One region of the Paenarthrobacter sp. AMU7 genome, then DNA from elsewhere that is predicted to be linked to it. Evidence: riboswitches for the same ligand, from Rfam matches in the RefSeq annotation. Region 1 holds a riboswitch; each other region holds the start of a gene.
What was found. A riboswitch is a leader RNA that binds a small molecule or an ion and turns the genes downstream of it on or off. The one in region 1 is predicted to bind S-adenosylmethionine.

Region 1 (5,139 bases):
GTTCGGCATCGTCCGGTGTGATGTAGACGCGTGAGACCGGCGAGATTCCCACGAACCACACCACCGTGCCGGCAACGATGACCGCTCCGGCACGGCGATAGGGATGAATCCCGCTCATGGCAGCAAGGTTAGACCTGTTTGAGGGCCTTCTCCAGATCCAGGATGAGATCGTCCACGTCTTCCAGTCCTACCGACAAGCGGACCACACCGTCGGTGAGTCCGATCGCGGCCCGGCCCTCAGGCCCCATGGCCCGGTGGGTGGTGGTGGCGGGGTGGGTGATGAGGGATTTGGAATCGCCCAGGTTGTTGGAGATGTCAATGACGCGGAGGCCATCGAGCAAGGCGAAGGCGGCCTCTTTGGCTGAGCGCCCGGCCGAAGGAGACAGCTCGAAGGTCAGCACAGTGCCGCCGGCCTTCATCTGCTTCGCGGCAAGCTCGTACTGCGGGTGGGACGTGAGCAGCGGGTACTTGACCCAGCTGATGGCAGGCTGCTGCTCGAGCCACTCCGCGATCTTCAAAGCGGATGCCGAGCTGTGGTTCACCCGCAGTCCGATGGTCTCCAAACCCTTGGTCAGCACCCAGGCGTTGAACGCGGAAAGGGAAGGGCCGGTATGGCGCATGAGTTGCTTGACGGGACCATCGATGAACTCTTTGGTGCCCAGGATCGCGCCGCCGAGGACACGGCCTTGGCCATCAATGTGCTTGGTGCCGGAGTACACGATGACGTCCGCGCCCAGATCACCGCAGCGCTGCAGGAGGGGAGTGGCGAAGACATTGTCCACCACGACAGTCGCCCCGGCAGCATGCGCCAGTTCGCTGACGGCGGCGATGTCCACGATCTCCTGCATCGGGTTGGAGGGCGACTCAAAGAACACGGCGGTGGTCGGTTCCGAGAGGGCTTCGCGCCACTGCTCCAGATCCGGGCCGTCAACGAACACCGTCTCCACACCCCAGCGGGGCAGGATCTCGTTGAGGATCACGAAGCAGGAGCCGAACAGCGAGCGCGCGGCCACCACGCGGTCGCCGGCAGCCAGCAAGGCACCCAAAGCGGTGAAGACCGCGGACATGCCGGAGGCTGTCGCAAAGCACGCCTCGGTTCCTTCGAGCAGCCGCAGCCGCTCCTGGAACGTGGCGACGGACGGGTTGCCGTAGCGGGAGTAAACGAAGCGTTCGTCCTCGCCGGTAAAGGCACGTTCGGCAGCGGCAGCCGATTCGTAGACAAAGCCGGAGTTCAGGAAAACGGGCTCGGACGTTTCCTGGAAATTGGTGCGGTCAAGGCCACCGCGAACGGCCTGGGTGTCAGGGCTCCAGCCGGCGGCGTCGGGATTGAAAGTCACTTACTCGGTCCCCAGATTCGTAGGCAGGCCACGGTTCTTCCAGCCGTTTACGGTGCGCTCACCGTAGCGGTCCGGTTCGCCTTCGAAGCCCTCAAGGACGTTGTACGCCGTGAAGCCGGCCTGTGTTGCGGCAATGGCAGCGGAGATGGAGCGCTGGCCGGAACGGCAGATGAACACGAGCTCCACGGCGTCATCCTCGGGTGCCTGCTGCTGCAGGTCCTCGATAAAGCGGGAGTTCGGGATACCGCCAGCCAGGTTCCACTGGATGAACAGGGGATCGTTCTCGGTGGCTTTGGTGTCCGGGATGCCGATGTGGGCCCACTCGGCCTCGGTGCGCACATCCACCAGGATCGCGCCTTCTTCGAGCTTGGCCCACGCGTCCTGTGGGGTCAGGTCACCTGCGTAGCTCATGCGTGGCCCTCGAACGCTTCTTCATCGTCGTAATTCTCAAGTTGGTCCACTGCGTTGGCGACGGCGGCATCAGCATTGGCGATCGCCGCAGGCAGCACAATGGCTTGGGCCACGATGACGTCCGTGCCGTTGAAGGTGGCTGCCGGGCTGCCATGGAGCACATAGCCTTCGGCGAGGGAGTTGTGGATACGCTCGCAGAAATCGCGGTTATCCGGGCCTGTAATCAGGCGGTAGGAGAGTTTTTCTTCAGTGGGTTCAGGCATTGCTGGTGCTCCTCAGTCACGCTTGCAGTTCGAGTTGTCGATACGCCGAGTAGTCACCTGAGGCACCCCGCCGGAGAGAGGGTTGCCGACCAGCAAGTCAGGGCTTTGCGCTGGTACTCATTACTCAAGAAAAACGTAACATCCACGGGCGTCGGGCTGCACTTGCGGGCGGCTGCACCGTCGTCATGTTGCGTAATCGGAGGCTGATCCACTATCGGTCCTTGAGCTCCCGCACTGCCGCGCCGACAGTGGGGTAGAAGTGGTCCGGCGTAAAACGGGCCGCCGTGCCGAGGCGGATCAACTTGTCCTTCACGGGCCCTTTGAGCTCGGCAAACACCAGATCCACTCCTTTTCTGGCCAACCATTCGTCCAGGGTTACCAAGTCATCCAAAGCTGTGGTGTCGATCCCGGTGATCGGTTCGGCGGCAAGGATGATGTGGGTGACGGGCTCCGCGGACTCGTCCGGGGCCTCGTCGAGTTGCTCCCTCACGAAGCTCGCCAGGACCTGTCCGTTGCCGAAGAACAGGGGTGCATCAAACCGGAGGATCAAGAGCCCGGGGATGCGCTTGCCCTCGGGGTGGCGTTCAAGGTCGTGATACCCGGGAAGGCCTTCCTCTGCGCCGAGTTCGGTTCTGTACGGATCCCATGCCCTGCGGACAAAGTCCAGGAGTGCCAAGGCGATGGCCACCACGATTCCCTGGAGGACACCCACCGTCAGCACTCCCAGGAACGCAGCCAGCATCACCACGGACTCGCTGCGGCTCAGCCCCAGGAGCCGCCTGACGCCGGCAGGATCTGCGAGGGCAATGGCCGCGGCGATGACGACGGCGGCCAGGGTTGCCGACGGCAGGTACTCGGTTACTCCCGGAGCCAGCAGCATAAAGGCCAGTACCAGCACGGAGCCCACCACGCCTGTCATCTGGGATTTTGCGCCTGCATCCACGGCTACCGGTGTCCTGGAGGTACTGCCTGAAATGGGGAACCCACCCAAGAGGCCTGTAGCGGCATTGGCTGCTCCAAGCGCTGCCATCTCCCTGTTTCCGGAGACCTTCTTCCCTTCCTTGGCTGCCAATGTTTGAGACAACACGCCAGTGTCAGCGAAAGCCATGAGCGCGATGCCCGCGGCGGCGGGGAGCAGCATCAGGGCGTCGGCCCAGCCAATACCCCCGAGTGCGGGCATGGGCAGGCCCTGCGGCAGGACCCCGGTGACCTTCACGTCGTCGTTGAGCCCGAAGACCGCCGTCGCCACGCACGAGCCAACCACCGCCAACAGGACGCCGGGTACCTTCCACTTCAGGAGCCGGGGGATCCAGATGAGCGCCAGCGACCCCACTCCCAACAACAGCGCGGTGATGTTGACCTCGCCGCCAAGTAACCCGGTAGTGACCTTCGCGAGCTTTTGCCAGACGTCGCCGTCGGCCTCAATACCCAGAAACGCCGGGAGTTGCGAAAGGGCCACCAACAGTGCGATTCCGTTGAGGTACCCGAGCCGGATGGGTTTGGACAGCAGGCCCGTGATGGCTCCCAGTTTCAGTGCCGAGCCCGCAAGCATGAGCGCCCCGATCAACACGGCCAGCAAGCCGGCCAGCGCCACGGATTTTTCGCTGCTTCCCGCTGCCAGCGGCACAATGGCCGCGGCGATCATAGGGGCCAGGGCAGAGTCGGGTCCCAGGACCAGAATGCGGGAGGGCCCCACCACCGCATAAACCAGCAGCGGGACCACTGTTGCGTAAAGCCCGGTGACCGGGGGAAGCCCTGCTGCCTGTGCATAGGCCATCCCGGCGGGCACCAGCAAAGCAAACAGCGCAGCGCCCGCAACGAGATCGTGCCGCAGCCATTCACGCTTGTAGCCCTTGAGGGCCCAGGCGCTGGACAGCCGCTCCTTGGCGGAGGGGCGGGAGGTTGCTGCACTCATACAGCGATCATTCCCGACCCCTACTGATTGTGGAACACGACATACGCCTTATGTGGAAAATACGGACCGTCTCCGGCCGCGTTCAAATGTGACGCCCCGGGAGCATAATTGACCCAGTACGTCCTCCTGTAACTTCGCATGAAATCAGGTCGCGGTGAACGGACAGAGCAGTTCTACACTCAAGCCCATGCTGCATTTTGGATGGTTTGTGGGCCATGGATTCGGTGTCCAGGGGTGGGGGACGCCCGGCTACGGCCTGGGTTACGACTGGAAGAAGCCAGCCCTGTACCAGGACGCAGTCCGGGCGTTCGAACAATCCGGGTTGGACCTCTTCATCATCGAGGATTCCCTCACCGTGCCGGACACGTATGGCGGATCGGCCGAAGTGTCCCTGGCTCATGCCTCCTTTGCGCCGAAACACGATCCGCTGGCGCTGGTCCCTTACCTGCTCTCCGCCACCGAGCACCTGGGAATCGTGCCGACCGTCAGCGCCTCGTTCTACCCGCCCTTCACGGCCGCCCGGCTTTTGGCAACGTTGCAGCACTTCTCAGAGGGCCAGTTGGGCTGGAACGTCGTCACGTCCGGCAGCGACCTCGCCGCCCAGAACTACGGGTTGGATCAACAGATTGAACACGACCTTAGGTATGAAAAAGCGGAGGAATTCGTCGACGTCGTCAGGCGGCTCTGGCGGAGCTGGGAACCGGGCGCGGTCCTTGAGGACGTGTCCGCAGGGGTGTTTGCCGACCACAAAAAGGTGCACCCGATCAATCACCAGGGTGACTTCTTCAAGGTCCGCGGTCCACTGAACACGGCGCCGTTGCCGGAGGAACCCGTGCTGGTCCAGGCTGGTGCGTCTCCCCGGGGCAAGGCGTTCGCCGGTGGTCATGCTGATGTGGCCATTGCGTTGGCCCGTGGTGTTGACGGAATGAAGTCCTACCGTGACTCGATTCGCGCGGAGGCCGCCAAAGCCGGCAGGAACCCCGACGACGTCAAGGTGCTTTTTGTCCTGAAGCCCACAGTGGTTGGTTCTGCTGCCGAAGCCGAGGAGTTGCGTGCCCAGCGTCGTGAGCTCACCCAGCGCGATATCGACAGCCAGCTCAACTCCATCTCCTACCTCTCGGTGATCGACTTCAAGCAGTTCGACCTGGACGCACCCCTCCCGGAGCTGAGCACCAACAGCAACCAGGGGACGTTGGAACACTTCGCCAAGGCG
Region 2 (5,139 bases), 1.9 Mb from region 1:
ACCGGCGGTGCCGGTGGCAGCGCGGCCCCGGGTCGGTAGGGGCCATTCGGAGGATCATGCGGGCGAAGGGGATCGGGGTCCTGCCACTGGGGCGACCCGTTAGGTTCCATGGAACCCCCTGACGTGGAGGCCGCGACGGGAGGTGGGGCGCCGCCGTCGACCGTAGCCGCCAGCATAAGTCCGGACAGGCCGGGAGTCCATGGCCCCCCGAACCGGCTGTTAGATGTCCTTGCGGCAGGGGGCCGAGGCAAGGAGGTGCAGTCCGGTCAGGTCGCCGGCCGCAAGGCCGTCAGGGGCGCCGATTTCCGGGTACATGAGTTGGACCGGGTCATCAACATGGTCCAGGCCCATGACGTGCCCCAACTCGTGCTTCATGACGGCGAGGACGTAGTCGGCGCCTTCGGGATCAGCAAGGAGTTCAGCGACCTGCGGGGTGTCCAGCTCCAGGCTGCCCGTGATGTAGCTTTTGGGTCCATTGTTCAGCGAGTACATGGTGCTGCCGCCCGTACCAATGACTTTGTCCGCCAACGCCGGTGCTGCCTCCGGAGTGGTCCACGAAATCAGCAGGGGCGCCCATCGGTCGCCGTACTTGGCCGGTTGGTATGGCTCCCGTCGGTCTACCGGCAACTCGTCGGTGGTCCCGTCGTTGACGAACTGGATTCCTGAAGCTGCGGAGACGTTCGCGATCGCTGCCTCCAGCAGTGCATCGGAACCTTCCGGCGCGGACCCTTCGTTCACCACGTAGTGCAGCGGGCGGCATGGCGAGTACCCCACCGGAGTGCCGTCGTCGTTGGTAGCCAGGAACTTATACGACTCGTTGGTAGTCTCCGGCACCTTCGGCGAGGCCAGCGGGGCGTCCGCCTCCTCAAATCCGGGCGGCGGGGCGTCTGCTGCACGTGCTGGCGCCGTCTGCTTCTGCCCGGGTGTCCCGTCGTGCGCGGCACCAGGGACGCTCACACCCGGGAAAAGGGCGGTGATCCGCGGGTCTCCATGCAGGAATCCGCTGACCAACACTGCCACCACAGCGGCAATTCCGGCCATGAGCACGCCACGGAGAATGTGCCAGGCCGTGCCGGTCCGCCGGTGCTTTGGCGCACGCGTTTCCCGCTCCGAGTCCACGGTTCTCCATTCCTCACGCCCTGGTCACGCGGGGCAGCGCGGAGGACGAACCAACATTACGGGCTGCGGGGGGAACCGTCCAAACTAGACGATGGTTGCCCCGAACACCAGGCCCAGCCCGTACGTGGCGGCAGCCGCTGCCAGGCCGATCGCGAGTTGGCGCAGCCCGCGGCTCAGCGGCGAGGTCCCGGACAGCAAGCCCACGACGGCGCCGGTCGCCAAGAGCGCGATGCCCACCAGCACACCGGCCACCATCAAGGCGGCAAAGCCCGTCATGCCGAAGATGAAGGGCAGGATGGGAACGATGGCACCGGACGCGAAGAAGCAGAAGCTGGACATCGCTGCGCCCCATGCCGAACCGACGGATTCGTGCTCGTCGGTGGGAGGTTTCTCGGGCTGCAAGGAGAGGCTGGGATCGCAGTCGCAGCTGAACAGGCCCATGCGCTCTGCGGCGCGATGCTCAGCGGCCTCGCGCGTCATGCCGCGGGCAAGGTAGACCAGTACCAATTCGTTGTGTTCGATGTCCAACGACGGTGCTGCCGTGAGGGTGGCTTGGGTGGGCAGCGTCGCGTTGAGCAGTTCCCGCTGGGAGCGGACCGAGACGTACTCGCCGGCGCCCATGGACAGTGCGCCCGCCAAAAGACCTGCCACACCGCTCATCAGCACCACCGGACTGGGTACGCCGGTGGCGGCCATGCCCATGACCAGCGAAAGGTTGCTCACCAGGCCGTCGTTGGCGCCGAAGACCGCGGCACGGAAGGTCCCGGAGAGCCGGTTCCGACCACGGGTAGCCAGGCCCCTGACCACCTCTTCGTGGATCTGTTCGTCAGCCACCATGGCGGGTGTTGCCGCGGGTTCGGAGCCGTAGGGGGAGCGGCCTTCTGCGCGTTGGGCCAGGGCCAGTACAAAGACCGACCCGAAGTTGCGGGCCAGGAATCCCAGGAACTGGCTGCGGGCTGACGCGGCCTTGGGCATTCCGGCGTGCTCACCCAGGAGCTTGAGCCAGTGGGCCTCGTGCCGGCCTTCGGCCTCGGCCAGGGCCAGCAGGATTTGGCGTTCTTCGCCGTCGCGCCTCTGGGCGAGTTCGCGGTAGACCGCGGCCTCGGCGCGCTCGTCGGCGAGGTACTGACGCCACCGGCGGATGTCGGCGTGCGAGGGCGCCGCGGGTTGCGTTCCGACGTTCTCGATGGCTGCCGATTCCGGGGTGGGGTCCGGAGCTGGGCTCGACGAACCGGGGGATTCCTGGTGCTGTTGCACTTTCTCTCCTGTGCTGGGTGGGGTAGTTGCGGCCCCATTGCACGCCCCACTGTACCGCTTATCTGCGCGGTTTTTTGGCTGGTATTCCTCACTTGGAATGTTCGGCGCACCGTAATTTCCGGCCGTCCTTGACCCCCGACTTAGCCGGTGCTCAGATGGAAGGACAGGGGCGGGGGCCCACCCCGCGCACGTTCAACAGGGCTTGAGCGGCCCACGAGACGGAGGTTGCACCATGAACACCACCGAATCACACGCCAACTACCCGGAACGGACCACCATTGAGTCAGATCCGGCCTATGACTACGCCGAGGACCAGGAAGTGGACGAGGCCTGGGTGGAAGAAGTGGACGCCCCCGAGGACGACGAACGTGTGGTCCCCATCGACGAGACCGAGGAATTCCGCGAAGCAGACGAGGAAATCTAGGCGGGCTCCTCGTGGCTGAGTGTGTAGTGAAGCTGCACGCCGGCGCGTTTGCCGGCCGCCGCAACAGTCACGGTTAGGGTTCTCGACGCATCACACCAAAGGGTCGGCCGGACCGCTCGGGCCAACGCCTGCGCGATCAGGTGCGGTTGGGGATGTCCGAACCGCATGGTTCCGGCCTTGGCAGTGATGGTCACCGTGCCCAGGAAGAGGTCGACGGCGGGAATCACCGCGACTGTGTGGGTGGCTGTTGTTGCCGGGGTACTGGTAGCCGGGGTGGTATCGCCTTGGTACGGCAAGGGACTGCTCCTTGGGGGAGTGCTCTTGCCCGCTCGGTTGTCTCTGGTCCGGGACGGGCCGCTTCCTCATCCGAACCACCCGTGAACATGGGGTTGGTGTGTGGCCAGTCGGAGCTTGGCACCACATCTCTTGAAGCTGGGACCACCTTACCGCACGGCTGTCCAGCAAGTTGGGGCGCCCTCTTCCCGGGGACAAAACAACGGCGGCGCCACCCCGGAAAGGGGAGGCGCCGCCGTCGAATTTTGCTCTGTTGCTTGCAGCGCTACTTGTGGCTGCTGACCGGGTGGGCCTCAGGCGGGAGTTCCTCAGAGACGGCACCGGCAACGCGCTTGTCCCAGGCCTCGCGGACTGCGGGATCAGTGGGCGGGGTGAGCAGTGAAATCACTACGTAGGCGATGAACGAAGCGGCGAGACCGTAGTAGATCGGTTCGTTGGCGTAGACGCCGTCCGCGCTCGGAATGACACCCAGGGCGAAGAGGATCAGCAGGGTCAGCGTCAGCACCGATCCAACTGCCATGGACCATGCAGCAGCGATGCCCGTGCCGCGCTTCCACACCAAACCGCCCAGAATTGCGACCAGGAGGCCACCCACCAGGATGTCGTAGGCGATGGTGAGGGCAATCACCACGTCCTGAGCCGCCATGGAAATCAGTACTGCCACGATGCCGAGTCCAAGAACCCAGTAGCGGTTGGCTTTGACGTCGTGCTCGGGGTTTTCGCTGTCATCGGTGTTGATGTTCTTGCCGAACCAGCTGGCCACGAACGGGACAACGTCCGCACGTGCCACCGTGGCTGCGGCGATCAGGGCGCCGGAAGCGGTGGACATCATGGCCGCAACAGCCGCGGCCATGACCAGGCCGCCGATGCCGACAGGCAGGATGTGGGTTGCCACCTCGGCGTAAACAACGTCCTTGCCGAGGTTGGTGACATCGATGTCCGGCAGTGCCACCCGGGCGGCCAAGCCGATCAGGGCGCCGGCGATGCCGTAGAGGATGCAGTAGACGCCGGCCGTGGCGCCGCCCCAACGGGCAACGGCGGGGGTCTTGGCAGTGAAGACGCGCTGCCAGATGTCCTGACCGATCAGGAGGCCCAGTGTGTAGACCACGAAGTACGTGATGATGGTCTGGGCGCCGATGCCATCGATCTGGAAGAAGGTGTCATCGAGGCGCTCACGGATGCCGTCCATGCCGCCGGCAGCGTTCAGGACGAACGGGAGCATCAGGAAGAAGATACCGACGGTCTTGATGATGAACTGAACCTGGTCGGCCAGCGTGATGGACCACATGCCGCCAATGGTGGAGTAAACCAGGACGATCGCGCCGCCAACGGCGATGGCAAGCCAGCGTTCCCAGTCGAAGAGCACCACGAAGATGGTGGCGTAGGCGCCGGTGGAAGTAGCGCAGAGCATGAGCGTGTACGCCAGCATGACGATGCCGGAGGTCTGCGTGGCCCTGCTGCCGTAGCGAAGGCTCAGCATCTGGGAGACCGTGTAGATCTTCAGGCGCTGGATGGTACCGGCGAACAGGAGGCTGAGCAGCAGAACGCCTGCGCCGATGGCCACTACCAGCCACATGCCGGAGATGCCGAACTTGTAGCCGAGGCCGACGCCGCCCACGGTGGAAGCGCCACCGAGGACCACAGCGGCCATGGTGCCGGTGTAAAGGAACGGTCCCAGGCGGCGGCCAGCCACCAGGAAGTCGCTGTTGTTCTTGGTGCGGGACTTGCCCCACCAGCCGAATGCCAGCATGGCGAGCAGGTACACCACCACGATTGCGATGTTTATAGCCGAAGATTCCATGAGCGGTCCTTGGAGCTGATGCACGGAGGTTGGGGTTTTCGACGATACTCCTGCGAAGCGTCGAAGTCTCTGTGCTGATGGTTGGAGATTGGGGAAGGGTGTTGTGTGCCTCACAGACAACACTTGTTGCCTATGAGGATATGTTGTGATCGGAGTAACAGTCAAGATGCTTTAGTCACGGTTCCGCCGGTTCTGGTCCTGTTGGCTCGTCTCCCGGCTACTATTGCTCCAATGACAGGGCCAG
Region 3 (5,139 bases), 1.1 Mb from region 1:
TCCGGCAGAATTGCTTGCCAACTACCTCAGCCTGGACTTCCCCGTCATCATCAGCCGCACGGCGGACTCCGAAGCAGGCGGCATCGACGCCCGCTCCGATGACGGCCTGTCCGCACGGTTGGACCGCGACGCCGTAGCCCAGTTGCGCTCCCACCTCGGCGGCAAGGTCACCGTGATGCTCGGCCACTCGGGCGTGGGCAAGTCCACCATGGTCAATGCGCTGACAGGGGCGGAGAGGGCCACCGGCGGCGTTAACGCCGTGACAGGCCGTGGCCGGCATACGTCCTCCTCCGCTTTGGCCCTGAAACTCGCCGACGCCCCGGCCGGCAGTTGGATCATCGATACCCCGGGCATCCGGTCCTTTGGCCTGGCCCATGTGGACCCTGACCGGATTCTGCATTCCTTCCCGGATCTTGAACCAGGAACCGAAGCCTGTGAGCGGGGATGCAAGCACGACGCCACGGCCATCAACTGCGGCCTGGATCCGTGGGTGAACAACGGCCATGCAGGACCTTCAGGAGCAGCACGGTTGGCCTCGTTGCGCCGGTTGCTCGGTGCCGACCCCCGGATGGAAGCAAAAGAGACCAAGGAACTGGGCACCGTCAACTGATCGTTGCGGCTTCACGTCCCCGCTGCAGCGAACGTTTCAGGATAGTTTGGTGGCATGACCCATCCCGTTTCCACCTACAACGATGACCTGCGCCTTGCCCACGTCCTCGCTGACTCAGTCGATGCCCAGACCATGGACCGCTTCAAGGCCCTGGACCTGAAGATCGAAACCAAGCCAGACCTCACACCTGTCACTGACGCCGACAAAGCAGCGGAGGAAGCCATCCGGGGTCAGCTCTCCCGGTCCCGCCCCCGGGATGCTGTCCTTGGCGAGGAGTTTGGCAGCAGCGGACACGGCTCACGGCGTTGGATCATTGATCCCATCGACGGGACCAAGAACTTTGTCCGGGGCGTACCGGTGTGGGCAACATTGATCGCATTGGTTGATGAGGGTGAACCCGTGGTTGGCGTCGTCAGTGCACCCGCCTTGGGAAAACGCTGGTGGGCTGCCAAGGACATGGGCGCCTACATGGGCCGGTCCCTTGCCGCGGCCACCCGTTTGAAGGTCTCCAACGTTTCCCGCCTGTCCGATGCCTCCTTGTCCTACTCAAGCCTGTCCGGGTGGAAGGACCGCGGAAACCTGGATGAGTTCCTGGGGCTCACAGAGGATGTATGGCGAACCCGGGCCTACGGCGATTTTTGGTCATACTGCCTGGTGGCCGAGGGTGCAGTGGACATCGCGTGCGAGCCTGAGCTGAACCTGTACGACATGGCAGCCCTCGTCCCGATCGTTACGGAGGCCGGTGGCCGTTTCACCTCCCTGGAAGGCGACGACGGTCCGTTCGGCGGCAACGCGCTGGCCACCAACTCCATCCTTCACTCGGAAGTCCTCAAGCGGCTCAACCCGGGCCTGGACGACCTGCTCTAGGCAGGTTCGTTTCAGGGCACGCACGCTGCTTTTCACCGAATATTCGAAGGCGGAAGCCTCCTTTTGGAGGCGTCCGCCGTTTTTTCTTCGCCAGATCGGCGATTTACAACCCGGCGTAACAAAGTGCTTAACAAAGCGAAGCGACTTTGGAGGGGCCACTGGAGGTGCCCTAACCTTTTTTACAGGTCACGAGTGCCAGCGCTAAACCCCGGTTTGCTGGCCGGCAACCCTCCATTCGCGGCGGGGTGCCCCGGGTGACGACCCGGCCGGTCCGGAACGGATGCGGCAAGCGCGGATCCCCCTCCGGGGATCCCTCTTGAGTGAGGTCCCATGAGCACAGTTACGTTCGACTCAAACATCATCCCGGCTTTCGCCGGTGAAACCCCGTCTCAGGCAGCTCCCGCTGCACGGCCACTCGCCGCCGTCACTGGCGCTGAGCTGCAGGCACCGCTGATCCAGGGCGGCCACGTCCGCTATGCGAATCTGGACTACGGCGCATCGGCTCCGGCCCTGACCATCGTCTCGGCCTACCTCAACGAGGTCCTTCCTTACTACGCCAGCGTTCACCGCGGCGCGGGCTTTGCGTCCCAGATCAGCACCTCGGTCTATGAGAATTCGCGCAGTATTGTCCGTGAGTTCGTCGGCGGGCGTCCCGACGATTCCGTGATTTTCACGCGAAACACCACAGACTCCCTGAATCTCCTGGCAGGCTGCCTTCCGCAGATTGACGGCCGTTTCTCCGGGGAAGTCGTTTATCTGGACATCGAACACCACGCCAACCTTCTTCCTTGGCAGGGTGTCCCGCACCGCAGCGTCGTAGCGGCCTCCACGTTGACCGCCACGGTGGACAAGCTCCGCGATGAATTGGCCCAAGGCGGGGTCAGCCTGCTCGCCGTCACTGGCGCCTCCAACGTGACAGGTGAAATCCTGCCGATCGCAGAACTCGCTGCACTGGCGCACGAATACGGTGCCAGGATCGTCGTGGATGCCGCCCAATTGGCACCCCACCGCCGGATCAACATCACGGAGGACGACGTTGACTACGTGGTGTTCTCCGGTCACAAGCTGTATGCCCCCTTCGGCGCAGGCGTCGTAGTGGGCCGCCCGGACTGGCTCGACGCCGGGATCCCCCACCTGGCTGGTGGCGGCGCCGTCCGTGAAGCCCGCCTCGACTCGGTGAGCTGGGCAACGGGCCCTGCCCGCCACGAAGGCGGCTCCCCCAATGTCCTGGGTGCCGCAACCCTCGCCCGGGCCACCCAGGTCCTCGCCGGGCTGGACCAGGAGGCGTGGCACGCCCATGAAGCCGCCATCCGCAGGTACCTGGTGGATGGCTTGGAGGCCATCGACGGCGTGACCGTGCACCAGATCTTCACTGACTCAGATGACACCATCGGTGTGGTCAACTTCTCCGTGGAAGGATTCGACGCCGGACTGGTGGCGGCGTATCTGGCCGCCGAGCACGGAGTTGGCCTCCGGGATGGACGCTTCTGCGCCCACCCACTGCTCAAGCGACTCGGACTTCCCTCAGGCTCCTTGCGTGCCAGCTTTGGCGTCGGCTCCCGGTTGGAGGACGCCACGAGGCTGCTCGCAGGCATCGAGGGGCTTAAGCGCAACGGGTTGGGCTGGGACTATGTGGTGGACGAGGGCCGCTGGGTACCTGCCAACGACCACCGGACCTACCCGGAATGGGCGCCCAACACGCCCGGCACTGCAGGCGCTGCTCCTTGCACTGTTGACTAAACGCGCTTTACCGCGGCTGCGGTAAATTCGTAGGGTATCTTTTGGCGACCCTGTGAAGGAGTTTTTGGTGGCATTGCCCTCTCCGGCCGCCTCCAGCGGACGGCCCGGCGTTCCCGGACCCGCCGGACCGCATGGTCCCAAGCTCCACGCTGACCGTCGGAACGAGTTCGGCCAGAGCTTCCAGGACGGTGGCGAGCACTACGATCGAGTGCGGCCCGGTTATCCCCGGGAGTCCGTCGAATGGCTTGTTCCCCAGGGGGCCACGACTGCTGCGGATCTCGGAGCGGGTACTGGCAAGTTCACGGCCCTCCTCGTGGAGCGCGGACTGGACGTTGCCGCCGTCGACCCTTCCACCGACATGCTGGAGCAGCTGCGCAAGTCCCAGCCGCACGTCACCGCGCTGGAGGGAACAGCTGAAGCAACAGGACTGACGGACTCAGCATTCGACGTCGTCAGTGTTGCCCAGGCCTGGCATTGGTGCGACCCACTGGCCGCGAGCACCGAGATAGCCCGTATCCTCCGGCCGCACGGGACCTTGGGACTGGTCTGGAACCAGCTGGATACCGACGTGCCCTGGGTTCATCGGCTCTCGCGCATCATGCATGCCGGAGACGTCCACAAGCCAGGGTTCCGTCCACTGATCGGCCCGGAATTTTCCGGCGCGGAAAGCCACTTCACCCGCTGGTCGGATGCCTTGACGCCCGAAGACATCATGGAGCTGACCAAGTCGCGGAGCTATTATCTCCGCGCCAACGACGCCACCAGGGCGAAAGTCATGGGCAACCTGGAGTGGTACCTCTACGAGCATCTGGGGCACGCACCGGGAGACAGCGTTCCACTGCCGTACGTGACGCAGACCTGGCGGGCGTTCAAGGTGCGCGCTGCGCGGCCACGGTAGGCTTGAGGTGTGAAGACCAGTACGCCCTCCTCCTCGATTGAGGACTACGTCAAGGTCATCTACTCGTACACAGAGTGGCAAGACAAGCCGATAACGTCCTCCCAGCTTGCCCAGCGCCTGGGTGTGGCTAATTCCTCCGTGTCTGAAATGGTCCGCAAGCTCAAGGACCAGGGACTGGTGGACCACCAGCCCTACAGCGCCATTCGCCTGACACCGGCGGGCATGCGCCTGGCATTGGCCATGGTGCGCCGGCATCGCCTCATTGAGACCTATCTGGTGGAAGAACTCGGGTACAGCTGGGATGAGGTCCACGACGAAGCTGAGATGCTGGAGCATGCAGTGTCGGATACCTTCATCGAGCGCATGTCCGACAAACTTGGCCACCCCGTCAGGGACCCGCACGGTGATCCGATCCCTTCGGCGGATGGCTCCGTTGAACTGCCGCACGCCTACCGCATGATTGAACTGGACCAAGGCCACTCCGGGCGTATCACCAGGATCAGCGACGAAAACCCGGATCTCCTCAGATACCTGGCAGCGGAAGAGATCACCCTCGACGCCCCGGTTGAAGTGGTCGGCCGCAAACCTTTCGGCGGAGCACTGGTGGTGCGGATTGGGAGCGGCACCTCAGGCCGCGAGTTCGATCTCGCCGACGAAGTCACGTCCGCACTCTGGGTCCAGAGCGCTGAAGCCCACGAGGGCTGCGTCCTTCCCGCCCGCTGACCCAACCCCGGCCGGAGCTCAGCCGGGATGCCCGGCCGCCCCGCCGTCGTCGGACGCTGCATCAGGTTGCCCGTCAGCGGCAATCGCCGCCCCCTTGGGCGGATTTCTTATCCCGACGGCGGAAGCTACTGCCCCGGTCAGGAACAGTGCGGCTGTGACCAACAGGGCGTTGTACAAACCATCGCGGCTGAAGATCGGCCCCACGATCAGTCCCGCGAAGGCAATGGTGATCAAGCCGGCAATGCGGGCAACGGCGTTGTTGACCGCCGAACCAATTCCCGCCTCCTCGGGCGGGACAGCA
Region 4 (5,139 bases), 2.4 Mb from region 1:
GCATGCGGTCGTGGAAGAAGTGATCGTGGTGGGGTACCTCATGGACCGTTTCGGCAAATTCGGTTGGAGCATGCCCGTGGCCATTGTGGTCAGCGCGGTCCTGCGGGGGAGTTACCACCTGTACCAGGGCTTCGGGCCGTTTATCGGCAACGTGGTCATGGGCTTGGTCTTCGCGTGGATCTATACCAAGACTAAACGCGTGATGCCCTTGGTGATTGCCCACGCATTGCTGGACATCGTGGCGTTTGTGGGTTTCAGCCTGTTCGGCAAAGCGATCGGCCTGGGGTAGGACGCTTAAAAATATCCGGCCGCCATCGGTGGGTGACGTCATTGGCACCCGCTGATGGCGGCCGAAGTTTTACCGGACAGGGATGACCGGTGCCGGGACGTGCCCGGATGGACGGGGCGGTCAGATGGTGACTGCTCCTGAGGCGGTTTCGAAAGTTACTGACATGATTCCCGGAGTGCCGTGCGGTGCCATCCACTGGACAGCAACGTCCTCAAGCGGCTTTTCCACCGGTTCTCCGAGCCATTCAGTGACGCGTTCCGCCGAGCCCGCAATGGTGAGGCTGGACATCTTGACGTCGCTTTCGTAGATCCTGGACGGGTGCAGTGACGGGTCGCCCTCCCACTTGAGCAGGTACGGGACCTGGGGATCTGCGATCAGCCCCAGGATGCCGATCTGCTGCCACACCAGTTCGCGGCCGTCAGGGAACTTGCGGTTGCCCGGAACAGCGGAGCGGCCAAGGCGGTCCTCAAACGGTGCCAGGTCATCAACAGCGACGCACCAGCCCATCCAGCCACCACCGGCGGCCGAGCGGGCACGAACTGCCTGGCCAAAGGGTGCTTTGTCGGAAGCGGGGTGGTCCAGGACCTCCACCACTTCCAGGTACTTGTTATCCGCAAGGGGAATGATCATGTTCCGGGTACCGAAGCGCGGGTGCACTCCGCCCCGGACAGCGTCCACTCCCAGTGCCGCGGAAATTCGTTCGGTAGTGGCCAGAAGGCCATCTCGTTCACAGGCGTAAGAGACGTGATCCATGCGCATGGCTTCATCTTGGCACTTTGTGATCGGGGTCTCAGCTAAGTCAAGCCTAACTAAGGTGGGATGTGCATAACCGGTGCCGTACCGCGTCATGCGGCGACGCTGAAAGACCGAAAGATTCCACCGGCGTCACAAAGCTGTCCAAGGCTCCGGACACTTCCTAGACTGGCCCCAGCTCACATGCAGCACGTTTCCACAGAACCCATGCGCCACGAACAGGAGAACTCCATGTCCCAAGGATGGTCTTTCGAAACCCGCCAGATCCACGCAGGCCAGGAGCCTGACTCTGCCACGGGAGCACGGGCACTGCCGATCTACCAGACCACGTCCTTTGTGTTCCCCAGCGCCGAGAGCGCAGCCAACCGGTTTGCCCTGGCCGAGCTCGCGCCCATCTACACGCGGATCGGCAACCCGACGCAGGATGCCGTGGAGCAGCGGATCGCGAGCCTCGAAGGCGGCTTGGGCGCCCTCCTGCTGAGCTCCGGCCAGGCTGCGGAGACCTTCGCCATCCTCAACATCGCGGAGGCCGGCGACCACATCGTGGCCAGCCCCAGCCTGTATGGCGGTACGTACAACCTGCTGGCGCACACCCTGAAGAAGTTCGGCATCTCGGTGACCTTCGTGGAGGACCCGGACAACCTGGAGCAGTGGCGTGATGCCGTCCAGCCGAACACCAAACTGTTCTTCGGCGAGGTTGTTTCCAACCCGCGCCAGGACGTACTGGACATCGAGGGCGTCGCCCGCACCGCCCACGAGGCCGGTGTGCCACTCATCGTCGACAACACACTGTCCACTCCCTACCTCATCCGTCCCATCGAGTGGGGCGCCGATATCGTGGTCCACTCCGCCACCAAGTACCTCGGTGGCCACGGTTCCGCCATCGCCGGCGTGATCGTGGACTCAGGCAACTTCGACTTCGGCAAGGACCCGGAGCGCTTCCCGGGTTTCAACACCCCGGACCCCAGCTACAACGGTTTGGTCTACGCCCGGGATCTTGGCAAGGATGGGGCGCTCGGCGCCAACCTCTCCTACGTCCTGAAGGCACGCGTCCAGCTTCTCCGCGACCTCGGTTCCGCTGTGTCCCCGTTCAACGCTTTCCTGATTGCCCAGGGGCTGGAGACGCTGAGCCTGCGCGTCGAGCGTCACGTAGCCAACGCCACCAAAGTGGCCGAGTGGCTGGAAGCCCACGACGACGTCGAATCGGTTGCCTACGCGGGTCTGCCGTCCAGTCCGTGGTACGACCGTGGCCGGAAGTATGGTCCGCAAGGCACCGGCGCCATTGTTGCGTTCAACATCAAAGGTGGCGTTGAAGCGGGCAAGCGCTTCGTGGACGGACTGGAACTGCACTCGCATGTGGCCAACATCGGCGATGTCCGCTCGCTGGTCATTCACCCGGCGTCCACTACGCACAGCCAGCTGACAATTGAACAGCAGCTGGCGGCCGGTGTTAACCCCGGCCTGGTTCGCTTGTCCGTGGGAATTGAGCACGTGGATGACATCATCGCCGACCTCGAAGCCGGATTCCGGGCCGCCAAGGGAGCCTGATTCCGGACCTGGACGATACGGCGCGACCACGCCCGCCACCTTCCTGGGAGGCCGCCCGGACCGACGATTATTCGCCGGGCGGCGTTCCGGAGTGCTGCTTCGTGAACGAAAACGCCCTAAAGCGTCACACTGATGTCACATTCTTCGCCATACCCGCCCTGTATTTCCTAGACTCTTCGTATAGGTCATGAGTGCCAGCGCGTAGCCCCGGCTTGCTGGCCGGCAACCCTCCTCCGCGGTGGGGTGCCCCGGGTGAAGACCTGGCCTGTTCGCACCCAAGGCGACGGGCAAGCGCGAGTTTAAGGTGTCAAAGGAATGACCATCACTGCTGCAGCCCTTCCAAAATCCGGAGAAGAAGACGGAACCGTCAAGTACGCCGCCATTGGGCCGCTGGACCTTGAAGCCGGTGGATTCCTTCCCGACGTCGTCCTCGCTTATGAGACCTGGGGGCAGCTGAACGCCGATGCCTCCAATGCCGTGCTCATCCAGCATGCCCTCACGGGCAGCACACACGTAGCCCGGGGAGCTACGGACGAAGAAGGATGGTGGGAGCAGTTGGTAGGCCCCGGTGCCACCATCGACACCACCAGGTTCTTTGTCATCTCCATCAACATCGTGGGTGGCTGCTACGGCAGCACTGGACCGTCCTCGGAGGCGCCGGACGGCCGTCCTTGGGGCTCCCGGTTCCCCTTGGTCACCCTGCGCGACAGCACCGAGGCGGAGGCGCGCCTGGCCGAAGCCCTGGGAATCGAGGCCTGGCATGCCGTGCTGGGCGGTTCCATGGGTGGCGCCCGTGCGTTGGAGTGGGCAGTGACCTTCCCAGAGCGGGTGAAACGCTGTGCCGTGATATCCGTGGGTGCCTACAGCACGGCCGAGCAGATCGCCTTTGCGCAGGCCCAAACCCTGGCCATCCGTCAGGACCCGAATTTCAACAACGGCGACTACTACGGTGGCACTGCCCCTGAACACGGGCTCGCCTTGGCCCGGCGCATCGCCCACATCACCTACCGCTCCGCAGTGGAGTTGGACTTCCGCTTTGGCCGTGAAGCCCAGCACCTGGAGACACCTCTTGCCGCTGCGGTCCTGGGGGAGCGCGGCCGCTATCAGGTCGAGAGCTACCTGGACCACCAGGGAACAAAGCTTGTCCGACGATTTGACGCCAACAGCTACATCGCCCTCACCGAAGCCCTGATGTCCCACGACGTCGCACGCGGCCGTGGATCGCTGGAGGCAGCATTGTCGCGTACCACTGCGGAGTTCTTCGTTGCGGCGGTGGACAGCGACAGGTTGTATTTCCCGGCGCAATCCCGGGAATTGGCGGCAGCCTTGCCGGGTGATGTTCCGGTTCATATCATTGAGGCGCCGATCGGCCACGACGGGTTCCTGACGGAAATCGGCCAGCTCTCAGCACAGCTCCGCGGAGCCTTCTTCGCCTAAGTTGAGTGGCCGTTGCCGGACAGTTGAGTAGCGGCTGCAGGACGCCGGGTTGGCCGCCAGGCTAGCCGTTCATGATGTCGCCGCGCTGCTTCATGTAGTCCTCCATGGCGATCTCCCCGTTGCTGAACTTTGCGTCCAGCTCTGCCAGCTTGCGGGCGCGGTAGCCTTGCGGCTCCGATCCGTTGGTGGCCGGGAAAGGCGTGGGGGAGGAAGTGTTCGACGGCGGCCCGGGCTGCGGCGCGTCATCCACAGGGCGGATGACGGTCGGTTCAGACGGATAGCCGGGGTAGTTCTGCGGCGGGTAATTCTGTGCAGGGTAACCGGGGCCGGGCAGGTTCTGCTGCGGGGGATAACCGGGGCTGCGGAAGGTTCCGTTCTGGATCCGGCGCGCGCGGGATCGGTTGTACATGCGGATTCCGAGCGGAATCAGCCACGAGCAGACGATGATCCAGAAGATCAGATTGTTCACAGTGCAGGCCTCCTAGGTCGTATCCCAGCTTAGCCCGGTCGCACGGCGTGAACTCCGGCGCCTGCAGCGAGGACTTCAGAGGAGGCGGGCCTCCATGCCCAGGAACTGCCCATAGCGTTCCACTTCGGCGTCGAGGGCCATCTGTTCGGGAGGGCTTGTGGGCCGGTTCATGCGGACATCCAGGTGGCAGGCTCCGCCGGAGAACCCATGGCGCCACCATCCGGCCAACCTGCCATCCATCAGGACCACGTGCATGGGCCCGTTGTCTTCGGGGAAGTACGGTGCTGTCCCACCCAGATAGTGCCGGGACTGCGAATAGCCCATGACGTATTCGTCGTAGCACTGGATGAGGTCGATGCGGGGGAGTCCTGCGTCAGGCAGACGCGAAGGGCCCCCGGGGTTGGTGAGCTCGACGGCATCTTCCGGGGCCAGGTAAAACTCCAGGCCGTCCATGGCGAGTGATGCCAGGGCGCCCGGCGATAGCTTGCCAGCCACGTGGATGCCCAGCTTTACGTCCTTCATGGTCAGCCCGGACCACGCGGCGCAGTCCTTGATGGTGGCGGGTCCGCGGCTGCCGAAGTATCGGAGAACCAGCGTGCCCAGGGCCTCTTCACGGTCCTCCCCGGTCAACGGCGTACGGACG

Region 2: it holds a riboswitch for S-adenosylmethionine, as region 1 does, so the genes downstream of both, ABQM86_RS05855 (hypothetical protein) here and ABQM86_RS18855 (DUF1737 domain-containing protein) in region 1, are expected to answer to the same signal.
Region 3: it holds a riboswitch for S-adenosylmethionine, as region 1 does, so the genes downstream of both, ABQM86_RS13695 (aminotransferase class V-fold PLP-dependent enzyme) here and ABQM86_RS18855 (DUF1737 domain-containing protein) in region 1, are expected to answer to the same signal.
Region 4: it holds a riboswitch for S-adenosylmethionine, as region 1 does, so the genes downstream of both, ABQM86_RS07830 (homoserine O-acetyltransferase) here and ABQM86_RS18855 (DUF1737 domain-containing protein) in region 1, are expected to answer to the same signal.

What each region holds. Positions count from the first base shown of each region.
Region 1 covers NZ_CP165735.1:4,102,675-4,107,813, reverse strand. Annotated here, with positions in the region: gene ABQM86_RS18870 (hypothetical protein) at 1-118, opposite strand, end outside; gene ABQM86_RS18865 (O-succinylhomoserine sulfhydrylase) at 129-1,337, opposite strand; gene ABQM86_RS18860 (rhodanese-like domain-containing protein) at 1,338-1,748, opposite strand; gene ABQM86_RS18855 (DUF1737 domain-containing protein) at 1,745-2,011, opposite strand; SAM riboswitch class IV at 2,025-2,136, opposite strand; gene ABQM86_RS18850 (SulP family inorganic anion transporter) at 2,223-3,926, opposite strand; gene ABQM86_RS18845 (NtaA/DmoA family FMN-dependent monooxygenase) at 4,081-5,139, shown strand, end outside.
Region 2 covers NZ_CP165735.1:1,241,158-1,246,296, forward strand. Annotated here, with positions in the region: gene ABQM86_RS05835 (matrixin family metalloprotease) at 1-110, opposite strand, end outside; gene ABQM86_RS05840 (matrixin family metalloprotease) at 220-1,119, opposite strand; gene ABQM86_RS05845 (VIT1/CCC1 transporter family protein) at 1,204-2,376, opposite strand; gene ABQM86_RS05850 (hypothetical protein) at 2,609-2,800, shown strand; gene ABQM86_RS05855 (hypothetical protein) at 2,797-3,096, opposite strand; SAM riboswitch class IV at 3,113-3,232, opposite strand; gene ABQM86_RS05860 (sodium:solute symporter) at 3,360-4,895, opposite strand.
Region 3 covers NZ_CP165735.1:2,971,720-2,976,858, forward strand. Annotated here, with positions in the region: gene ABQM86_RS13685 (ribosome small subunit-dependent GTPase A) at 1-610, shown strand, start outside; gene hisN (histidinol-phosphatase) at 665-1,477, shown strand; SAM riboswitch class IV at 1,662-1,775, shown strand; gene ABQM86_RS13695 (aminotransferase class V-fold PLP-dependent enzyme) at 1,808-3,217, shown strand; gene ABQM86_RS13700 (class I SAM-dependent methyltransferase) at 3,291-4,115, shown strand; gene ABQM86_RS13705 (metal-dependent transcriptional regulator) at 4,125-4,838, shown strand; gene ABQM86_RS13710 (MFS transporter) at 4,857-5,139, opposite strand, start outside.
Region 4 covers NZ_CP165735.1:1,711,842-1,716,980, forward strand. Annotated here, with positions in the region: gene ABQM86_RS07815 (CPBP family intramembrane glutamic endopeptidase) at 1-289, shown strand, start outside; gene ABQM86_RS07820 (VOC family protein) at 410-1,048, opposite strand; gene ABQM86_RS07825 (bifunctional o-acetylhomoserine/o-acetylserine sulfhydrylase) at 1,250-2,590, shown strand; SAM riboswitch class IV at 2,774-2,890, shown strand; gene ABQM86_RS07830 (homoserine O-acetyltransferase) at 2,906-4,027, shown strand; gene ABQM86_RS07835 (hypothetical protein) at 4,089-4,496, opposite strand; gene ABQM86_RS07840 (winged helix DNA-binding domain-containing protein) at 4,572-5,139, opposite strand, start outside.